Regions from separate parts of the Pseudarthrobacter equi genome, predicted to be linked through region 2. Evidence: riboswitches for the same ligand, from Rfam matches in the RefSeq annotation. Region 2 holds a riboswitch; the other holds the start of a gene.
What was found. Region 2 has a riboswitch for glycine ahead of cycA (D-serine/D-alanine/glycine transporter). Riboswitches for the same ligand answer to the same signal wherever they lie in the genome.

Region 1 (4,417 bases), 400 kb from region 2:
CCGGCAGCGCGGCCGCGAGGTCCATGGCGCCTGCCAGTGTTTCGCCGGCGCTGTGGCGGGCCGCTTCCGGGGCGGTGCTGACCACGGCTGCCGGGAGGTGCAGGTTGTGCTGGTAGGAGGCCGTGAGGATGGAGCCCAGTACGGCCGTCCCCAGCAGCGCCCCCACCTCGTACCCGGTCTCCGAGATGGCGGCCGCGGCACCTGACTTGTGCGCCGGCGCCGCACCGAGGATGAGGTCGTTGGAGATGGTTTCAGCCGTCCCCACGCCCAGCGCCAGGATCAGCAACGCTGCCAGCAGCAGTGTGGGCCCGCCGTCGTGGTTCCCGAACGTCACCAGGCTGTATCCCGCGGCGCTGAACGCAAGGCCCGTTCCCACCACGAAGCCGGGGCGCACCTTCCGGACCAGCGGCACCACCACCAGTCCTGCCACCACCGTGGCAATAAGGGCCGGGATCATGGCAACGCCCGCGGCAGACGGCGTCATGCCTTCGAGCAGCTGCAGGTGCTGGGCCAGGAAGAGGATGAAGCCGTTGAAGGAGAACAGGGCCAGGACGTTGGCGGTGATGGCCATGCTGAACACCCGGTTGCGGAAAAGCGACATGTCCAGCAGGGGGTGCGGCAGCCGGAGCTGCCGCCGGACGAACACCACTGCCATGGCCAGGCCGAAAGCCATGGCGCCAAGGCCGTTGCCGGACAAGCCTTCCGTGGCAACTTCCTTGATGCCGTATACCAGCGGCACCATCACCAGCAGGGACAGCGCAATGCTGGGAATGTCCACCTTCCCCGGTTCCGGATTCTTCGATTCCGGGATCAGCGCCGGACCCAGGGCGATCAGCGGCACCATGAGCGGCACTGCGACCAGGAAGACTGCGCCCCACCAGTAGTGCTCCACCAGCCAGCCGCCGAAGATCGGACCCAGGGCGGCCCCGCCGGAGAACCCGGCGGCCCAGATGGCCACCGCCAGCCGGCGACGGTTGGGCTCCGCGAAGATGTTGCGGATGAGCGAGAGGGTTGAGGGCATCAGCATGGCGCCAAAGAAGCCCAGGGCGGCGCGCCCTGCGATGAGCCATTCCGCCGTTGGCGCGAACGCTGTGGCGGCCGAGAGCGCCGCAAAGCCCAGGCTGCCGGTGAGGAGCAGCCGCCGCCGGCCGATCCTGTCACCGAAGCTGCCCATGCACACCAGCAGCCCCGCCAGGACCAGCGGGTAGGCGTCCACGATCCAGAGCAGCTGTACCCCGGAAGGGTTCAGGGACTGGGCTATCGCGGGCAGGGCGAAGGTCAGTGCCGTGTTGTCCACGGCCACCAGCAGTACGGGGAACATCAGCAGCGCAAGGGCCAGCCAGTCGCGCCACGGTGCCCGTGGGGCAGCAGGTCCCTGAAGCTGGGGTTCAGCGCGGTGCGTCGACGTGGTCATAGATTAACTATACCGTCCAGACGGTACAGTTTGGAGCGGTGGTTGAGTTGAGCCTCCGGCACCCCGGGAGGGCATGATGGATGGCATGCCCCGAAAGCCAGTCGCCCGCGAAGCTGTCCTTGACGCCTTCGCCACCCTGTTGATTGAGGTGGGGGAGCGCGCCGCCACCCTGGACGCCGTAGCCCGAAAGGCCGGCGTTTCCAAGGGCGGTCTCCTCTACCACTTTCCCAACAAGGAAGCCCTGATTCAGGCGCTCCTGGACCAGCTGGACGCGCTCGCCGGAGAAGACGCCGATGCCATGGCCGCCGCCCCGGAAGGTGCGGCCGCCTACTTCATCAGGTCCTCGGTGTGGGGAGACACCCCCTTGGACCGGGCCATCGTCGCCGCCACCCGGCTGGCGGAGGTGGCGCATGAAGAAACCCGCCGCCGTTTCGCTGCGATCCAGCGGCGGTGGCTCGACGAAATCGCCGCCGATGTGGGGCCGGCCCTGTCCAAGGCCGTGCTGTATATGGGGGACGGCCTCTACTTCAACGCCATGCTCTCCGTCGGCCCGGTCCCCGAAGGCGGCGCAGCTGCGGACGTGGACGAATTGCTGGCAGCACTGGAGAGGCTCCGGCGGTAGCAGGACATTTGCCCCGGGGGCCGTGGCGTAGGAGAATTAAGCGTTGTGGGAGCTGTCACCTGACGGCCCCGCGTACACATCCAACTGAATAGCCTTTGATCTGCGGCGGGAGAGTCCTGCCACAACGTCGGCAGGCGCCGTAGGAGCAAATCCTCCCCAGGAATCTCGCAGGCCCCTGTACCGCCGCGGCGAGGCACCTCTGGAAAGCAGCAGGCCGTCCAGGCACCCGTGATCGGGTGCCGGACCGTTGTGCTCACCGACGGTGCAAGCGGGTCCTGTCCATGCAGGCGCCGCGGAAACTCTCAGGTCCAATACAGAGCGGGGAGGGACCCGAATCGCTGTGGCGTACCCTGCGCCGCCTGAGTATCTGGAGTTCCCCCGTGACGGTTAGTTCAGCCTCCACCACTTTCGTCGACCGCCATATCGGCGCCCGGCGCCAGGACCACGTCGACACCATGCTCAAGGCTGTGGGCTACGACAGCGTTGACTCCCTGGTCGATACCGCCGTTCCCCAGGTCATCCGCCAGGAGACGGCACTGAAGCTGCAGGACGCCCTCAGCGAGGTTGAGGTCCTGACCGAGCTGCGCCGGCTGGCGGGCAGGAACAGGACCGCCGTCCAGCTGATCGGCCAAGGCTACTACGACACCATCACCCCGGCCGTGATCCGGCGCAACATCCTTGAGGCGCCGGCCTGGTACACCGCCTACACGCCGTACCAGCCAGAGATCTCGCAGGGCCGGCTGGAGGCGCTGCTGAACTTCCAGACCATGGTGCAGGACCTGGTGGGCCTGCCGATTGCCAACGCGTCCCTGCTGGACGAAGCGACGGCTGTGGCGGAAGCAGTCCTGCTGATGCGCCGCGCCAACAAGGCCAAGCCTGCCGCAGACGGCAAGACCGTCCTGGACATCGACGTGCTGCCGCAGACCATCGCCATCGTCAAGGGCCGGGCCGAGGCGCTCGGCTTCGAGGTGGAGGTAGCTGACCTCTCCCAGGGTCTGCCAGAGGGTGACATCAACGGCATCGTGCTCCAGCAGCCCGGCGCCTCCGGCCGCGTCTTCAACCAGGCTGAAGCCATCGCCGCCGCCAAGGAGCGCGGAGCGCTGGTCACTGTGGCCGCCGATCTCCTGGCGCTGACGCTGATCACTCCTCCGGGCGAGCAGGGCGCGGACATCGCTGTCGGCTCCACACAGCGTTTCGGCGTGCCGCTGTTCTTCGGTGGCCCGCACGCTGCCTACATGGCCGTCCGCAAGGGACTGGAGCGTTCGTTGCCCGGCCGCCTGGTGGGCGTCTCGAAGGACGACGCCGGCGTTCCCGCCTACCGCCTGGCCCTGCAGACCCGCGAGCAGCACATCCGCCGCGAGAAGGCCACGTCCAACATCTGCACCGCGCAGGCGCTGCTGGCCATCGTGTCCTCCATGTACGCCGTGTACCACGGCCCGGACGGCCTGAAAGCGATCGCGGAAACAACGCACGGCCACGCCCGCACCCTGGCGGCCTCCCTCGCGGCCGCCGGTGTGGATGTCCTCCATAAGAGCTTCTTCGACACCGTCACCGTTCGAGTGCCCGGCCGCGCTGCCGGCATTATTGCCGATGCTGAAGCGCGCGGCATTAACCTGCGCTCCATCGACGCAGATACCGTGGGCATCTCCCTGGATGAAACCACCACGGCGGCCGTCGTCGCCAATGTCGCGGACATCTTTGGTGCCTCCGTAGGGGCCGCTGAAGGCTTCGGGCTGGAGGCCGCCGTCGAACGTTCCTCCGGTTACCTGGAGCACCCGGTGTTCAACACCCACCGGTCCGAAACGCAGTTGCTGCGTTACATCCGCCGCCTGTCCGACCGTGACCTGGCGCTGGACAGGACCATGATCCCGCTGGGTTCGTGCACCATGAAGCTGAACGCCACCGCCGAGATGGAAGCGATCTCCTGGCCGGAGTTCGCCTCCATCCACCCGTTCGCCCCGGACTCCCAGACCGAAGGCTGGCGTGAGCTGATCACCGGGCTGGAAGCTGACCTGACCGAGATCACCGGGTACGACCAGGTGTCCATCCAGCCCAACGCCGGTTCCCAAGGCGAACTCGCCGGCCTGCTGGCGATCCGCGGCTACCACCACTCCCGCGGCGATCAGCAGCGCAACGTCTGCCTGATCCCCGCCTCGGCGCACGGCACCAATGCCGCGTCCGCGGTCCTGGCCGGCATGAAGGTGGTTGTTGTGGCCACGGCAGCCGACGGCACCATCAACCACGATGACCTGACGGCCAAGATCGAGACCCACAAGGACGTCCTGTCCTGCATCATGATCACCTACCCGTCCACCCATGGCGTCTATGACGGGGATGTCCGTGAGGTCTGCGATGCCGTGCACGCGGCCGGCGGCCAGGTC
Region 2 (4,417 bases):
GTCCAGCGCCAGGTCACGGTCGGACAAGCGGCGGATGTAACGCAGCAACTGCGTCTCTGACCGGTGCGTGTTGAACACCGGGTGCTCCAGGTAACCGGAGGACCGCAGCACGGATTCGGGCAGCTCGAAACCCTCGGCGTCGCCTACCGGACCGGCACCAAAGGCGACGGCCACCGCGGACAGCGTTGCCGCCGTCGTGGTCTCATCGATGGATACGCCCACGGTGTCCGCGTCGACGAAGCGGAGGTTGATGCCGCGCGCTTCGGCGGCGCTGATGACCTTGGCGGCCTTGCCCGGCACGCGCACGGTGAGGGTGTCGAAGAAGGAGTCGGTGACCAGTTCGCGGCCCATTGCGGTGAGGGCCGTGGCCAGGATCCTGGCGTTGTGGTGGGCGGTTTCCGCGATGGCCTTCAACCCGTCCGGGCCGTGGTACACGGCGTAGAAGGAGGACACGATGGCCAGCAGCGCCTGTGCGGTGCAGATGTTGGACGTGGCCTTCTCGCGGCGGATGTGCTGCTCGCGGGTCTGCAGGGCCAGGCGGTAGGCCGGAGCGCCGGCGTTGTCCTTGGAGACACCGACGATCCTGCCGGGGAGGGTGCGTTCCATGCCCTTCTGCACGGCCATGTAGGCGGCGTGCGGACCGCCGAAGAACAGCGGCACACCGAAGCGCTGGGTGGAGCCGACGGCGATGTCCGCGCCCTGCTCGCCCGGAGGAGTGATCAGCGTCAACGCCAGCAGGTCAGCGGCAACAGTGACCAGCGCACCGCGCTCCTTGGCCTCTGCGATAACGGCGCTCTGGTCCCATACCCGGCCGGACACGCCCGGCTGCTGGAGGACGATGCCGTTGATGGCACCCTCGGGCAGGCCCGCGGAGAGGTCAGCAACCTCCACCTCGAAGCCGAGCGCTTCGGCACGGCCCAGCACGATGGCGATGGTCTGCGGGAGGCAGTCGGCGTCAAGGACGGTTTTGCCGCCCTTGGCGTCCTTATTTTTGTTCGCGCGGCGCATCAGCAGCACAGCCTCGGCCACAGCGGTGGCTTCATCGAGGAGCGACGCGTTGGCCACGGGGAGGGCGGTGAGGTCCTGGACCATGGTCTGGAAGTTCAGCAGCGCCTCCAGCCGGCCCTGGGAGATCTCGGGCTGGTAGGGCGTGTAGGCGGTGTACCAGGCCGGCGCCTCAAGGATGTTGCGGCGGATCACGGCCGGGGTGACGGTGTCGTAGTAGCCCTGGCCGATCATCTGCACGGCAGTTTTGTTCTTGCCCGCCAACCGGCGCAGCTCGGTGAGGACCTCAACCTCGCTCAGGGCGTCCTGCAGCTTCAGTGCCGTTTCCTGGCGGATCGACGCCGGAACAGCCACGTCCACCAGGCCGTCAACGCTGTCGTAGCCCACAGCCTTGAGCATGGTGTCGATGTCGGCCTGCCGGCGCGCGCCGATATGGCGGTCAACGAACGTGGTTGGAAGGGATTGAATCGTCATGAGGAACTCCAGGTCTGGCCGGCCAGGGTGGCACGGCATGGGATGGGTTCCTCCCCGCTCTGTATTGGACCTGAGAGATTCCGCGAAAACCCTGCGTGGCGGGTTCGCTTGCACCGTCGGTGAACCTGGCTTAGGCCGGGTTACTTTCCAGAGTTGCCTCGCCGTGACGGTACGGGGGCCTGAGAGATTCCTGGGGAGGATTTGCTCCTACGGCGCCTGCCCGGTGGTGCCGGGAGGACTCTCCCGTCACAGCTCGAAAGGCTATTCAACTGTGGGTGATTCGCCTCACACCGTACAGGTTAGTTGAAAGGAAAACAAATCCGACAGTCACACAGTGGGCGGCGGCTGCCTTGTTGCGGGGGTGGAAAAATGGGGTTTGACATTCGATCGTGACCCGCACCACACTGGGTCCGGTGATCAGCACCGTGTCCGGCTGGCTCAACTCATCGGAGCAGCCCGGGCCAACGTTGCCCCGGAAGGGTGCGGCCGCTGAGCATACCTAACTAAACATGCCTTCGACCTGCGGCGGGAGAGTCCTGCCGGGTACATTTAGCAGGCGCCGTAGGAGCAAACCCTCCCCAGGAAACTCTCAGGCCCATGTACCGCCGCGGACAGGCAACTCTGGAAAGCAGCCGGACCAGTTCCGGCTCACCGGCGGTGCAAGCGGCTTGGGCCGCGGAAACTCTCAGGTTCACTACAGAGCGGGGAGGAACCCAACTTCTGCGGCACCCAAAAATGCTGCTTTATCGATGGAGTTCCCCATGGCGAATCATCCCCTCACGTCCAACGGCGAGCCACCCCGCAACAACCCTCCTGCGGGCAGCGCCGCCCGCAGCGAGCCTCCCCACCTGGAGCGGCAGCTCAGCAACCGGCACATCCAGCTCATTGCCATCGGCGGTGCCATCGGCACCGGCCTCTTTATGGGCTCCGGCAAGACCATCTCCGCGGCCGGCCCGTCCGTCATCTTCGTCTACATGATCATCGGCTTCATGCTGTTCTTCGTTATGCGGGCCATGGGCGAGCTCCTGCTCTCCAACCTGAACTACAAGTCCTTCAGCGATTTCGCCGCTGACCTGCTGGGGCCGTGGGCCGGTTTCTTCACCGGCTGGACCTACTGGTTCTGCTGGGTGATTACCGGCATTGCGGACGTGATCGCCATCGCCGCCTACTCGGAAGAACTCTGGCCGGGCATTCCGCTGTGGATCCCGGGCATCGCCACGGTGATCATCCTCCTGGTCCTGAACCTCGCCACCGTCAAGGCATTCGGTGAGACCGAGTTCTGGTTCGCCCTGATCAAGATCATCGCCATCGCAGCCCTGATCATTGTTGGCCTGTTCATGATCTTCAGCGGTTTCCAGTCCGACGCCGGCCCTGCCACCTTCACCAACCTGTGGAGCCACGGCGGGATGTTCCCGAACGAATTCATGGGCTTTGTTGCCGGCTTCCAGATCGCCGTGTTCGCCTTCGTGGGTATTGAGCTCGTAGGCACCACCGCCGCCGAAGCCAAGGACCCGGAGAAGAACCTGCCCAAGGCAATCAACTCCATCCCCATCCGCGTTCTGCTTTTCTACGTAGGCGCCCTCATCATCCTGATCTCCGTCACTCCGTGGACCGAGTTCCGGGCCGGCCACAGCCCGTTCATCGCCATGTTCTCCCTGGCCGGTCTCGGCGCCGCGGCCACCATCGTGAACCTGGTGGTGCTCAGTTCCGCCATGTCCTCGGCCAACTCCGGCATCTACTCCACCTCCCGCATGGTGTACGGCCTGGCCCAGGAGGGCGACGCGCCCACCATGTTCAGCCGCCTGTCCAGCCGCAAGGTCCCGCAGAACGCCCTGTTCCTTTCCTGCATCCTGCTGCTCTCCGGCATCGTCCTGATGTACGCCGGCAAGGACATCGCCAAGGCCTTCGACATGGTCACCACCGTGGCCGCCGTCTGCTTCGTGTTCGTCTGGTCCATCATCCTGGCCAGCTACCTGAAGTTCCGTTCACGCCGGCCTCACCTGCACAAGGCGTCCAAGTTCAAGATGCCCGGCGGTGTCCCCATGGTCTGGGTGGTCTTCGCGTTCTTCGCCTTCGTCCTCTGGGCCCTGACCACCCAGCCGGACACCCTGGCTGCACTGCTGGTGACCCCCATCTGGTTCCTCGTCCTGGGCGTGGCCTGGTTCTTCCTCCGCCGCCGCCCCGCCCACCTTGCCCGCTTCGAAGTCTTCCGGGCCGAGCTGCGCGCCGATGAGCAGGCGGCGGCCGGCGGGCTGGACCGTGAAAAGTCCGCCCAGGAGGAAGCCGCCCGGGGCTCCCGCTCCTAGGCTTCATCGCCGATCCGGGCCGTCAAGGTACTGATCAGCGAATAAGCTCCTGATTGCAACGCTGCGGCGGGACTCACTCCGGGTCCCGCCGCAGTGCTGTCTGCAGCCGGAGGTGGAGGGGCGCCGGCGTTAAAGTTCAGCATGCTTAGTGTTTCTGCATCTAGGATGGAGAAGCACGGCAGCCACCCGCTGCAGCTCGACGTGAAACGAAGGTGACCATGGCTAAGCGCAGCAACCCAGCAGTACGGATCGCCCAGGAAACGGCCCACAACGCAGTCTTTGACAAGGACGGCAAGCCCAAGCCCGGCGTCCACAACATGCTCCTCAAAGCCGTGGAAATCCAGCGGCCGCTGGTGCTGGCCTATATCCGCCGGCTGCAGAAGAAGCACCCAAAAGCCACGGCAGCCCAGCTGGCCGGCATCCTTGAGCGCGACTACCTCCGCGCCGTCACCGGCGGCGGCGCAATCGTGGGGGCCACCGCCGTCGTGCCCGGTGTGGGGACCGTCGCGTCGCTGGGACTCTCGGCAGCCGCCACGGTGGGCTTCCTCGAAGCAACCGCCCTGTACGCCACCTCCCTTGCAGAGCTCCACGGCATCCGCCTGACCAACCCGGAGAAGGCCAGCACCATGGTC

Region 1: another riboswitch for glycine. It lies ahead of gcvP (aminomethyl-transferring glycine dehydrogenase); the one in region 2 lies ahead of cycA (D-serine/D-alanine/glycine transporter).

What each region holds. Positions count from the first base shown of each region.
Region 1 is NZ_LT629779.1:1,279,706-1,284,122, forward strand. Features, by position in the region: gene BLT71_RS05835 (MFS transporter) at 1-1,414, opposite strand, end outside; gene BLT71_RS05840 (TetR/AcrR family transcriptional regulator) at 1,500-2,036, shown strand; glycine riboswitch at 2,133-2,229, shown strand; gene gcvP (aminomethyl-transferring glycine dehydrogenase) at 2,417-4,417, shown strand, end outside.
Region 2 is NZ_LT629779.1:884,216-888,632, forward strand. Features, by position in the region: gene gcvP (aminomethyl-transferring glycine dehydrogenase) at 1-1,479, opposite strand, end outside; glycine riboswitch at 1,637-1,735, opposite strand; glycine riboswitch at 1,996-2,094, shown strand; glycine riboswitch at 2,095-2,189, shown strand; gene cycA (D-serine/D-alanine/glycine transporter) at 2,241-3,785, shown strand; gene BLT71_RS03970 (hypothetical protein) at 4,004-4,417, shown strand, end outside.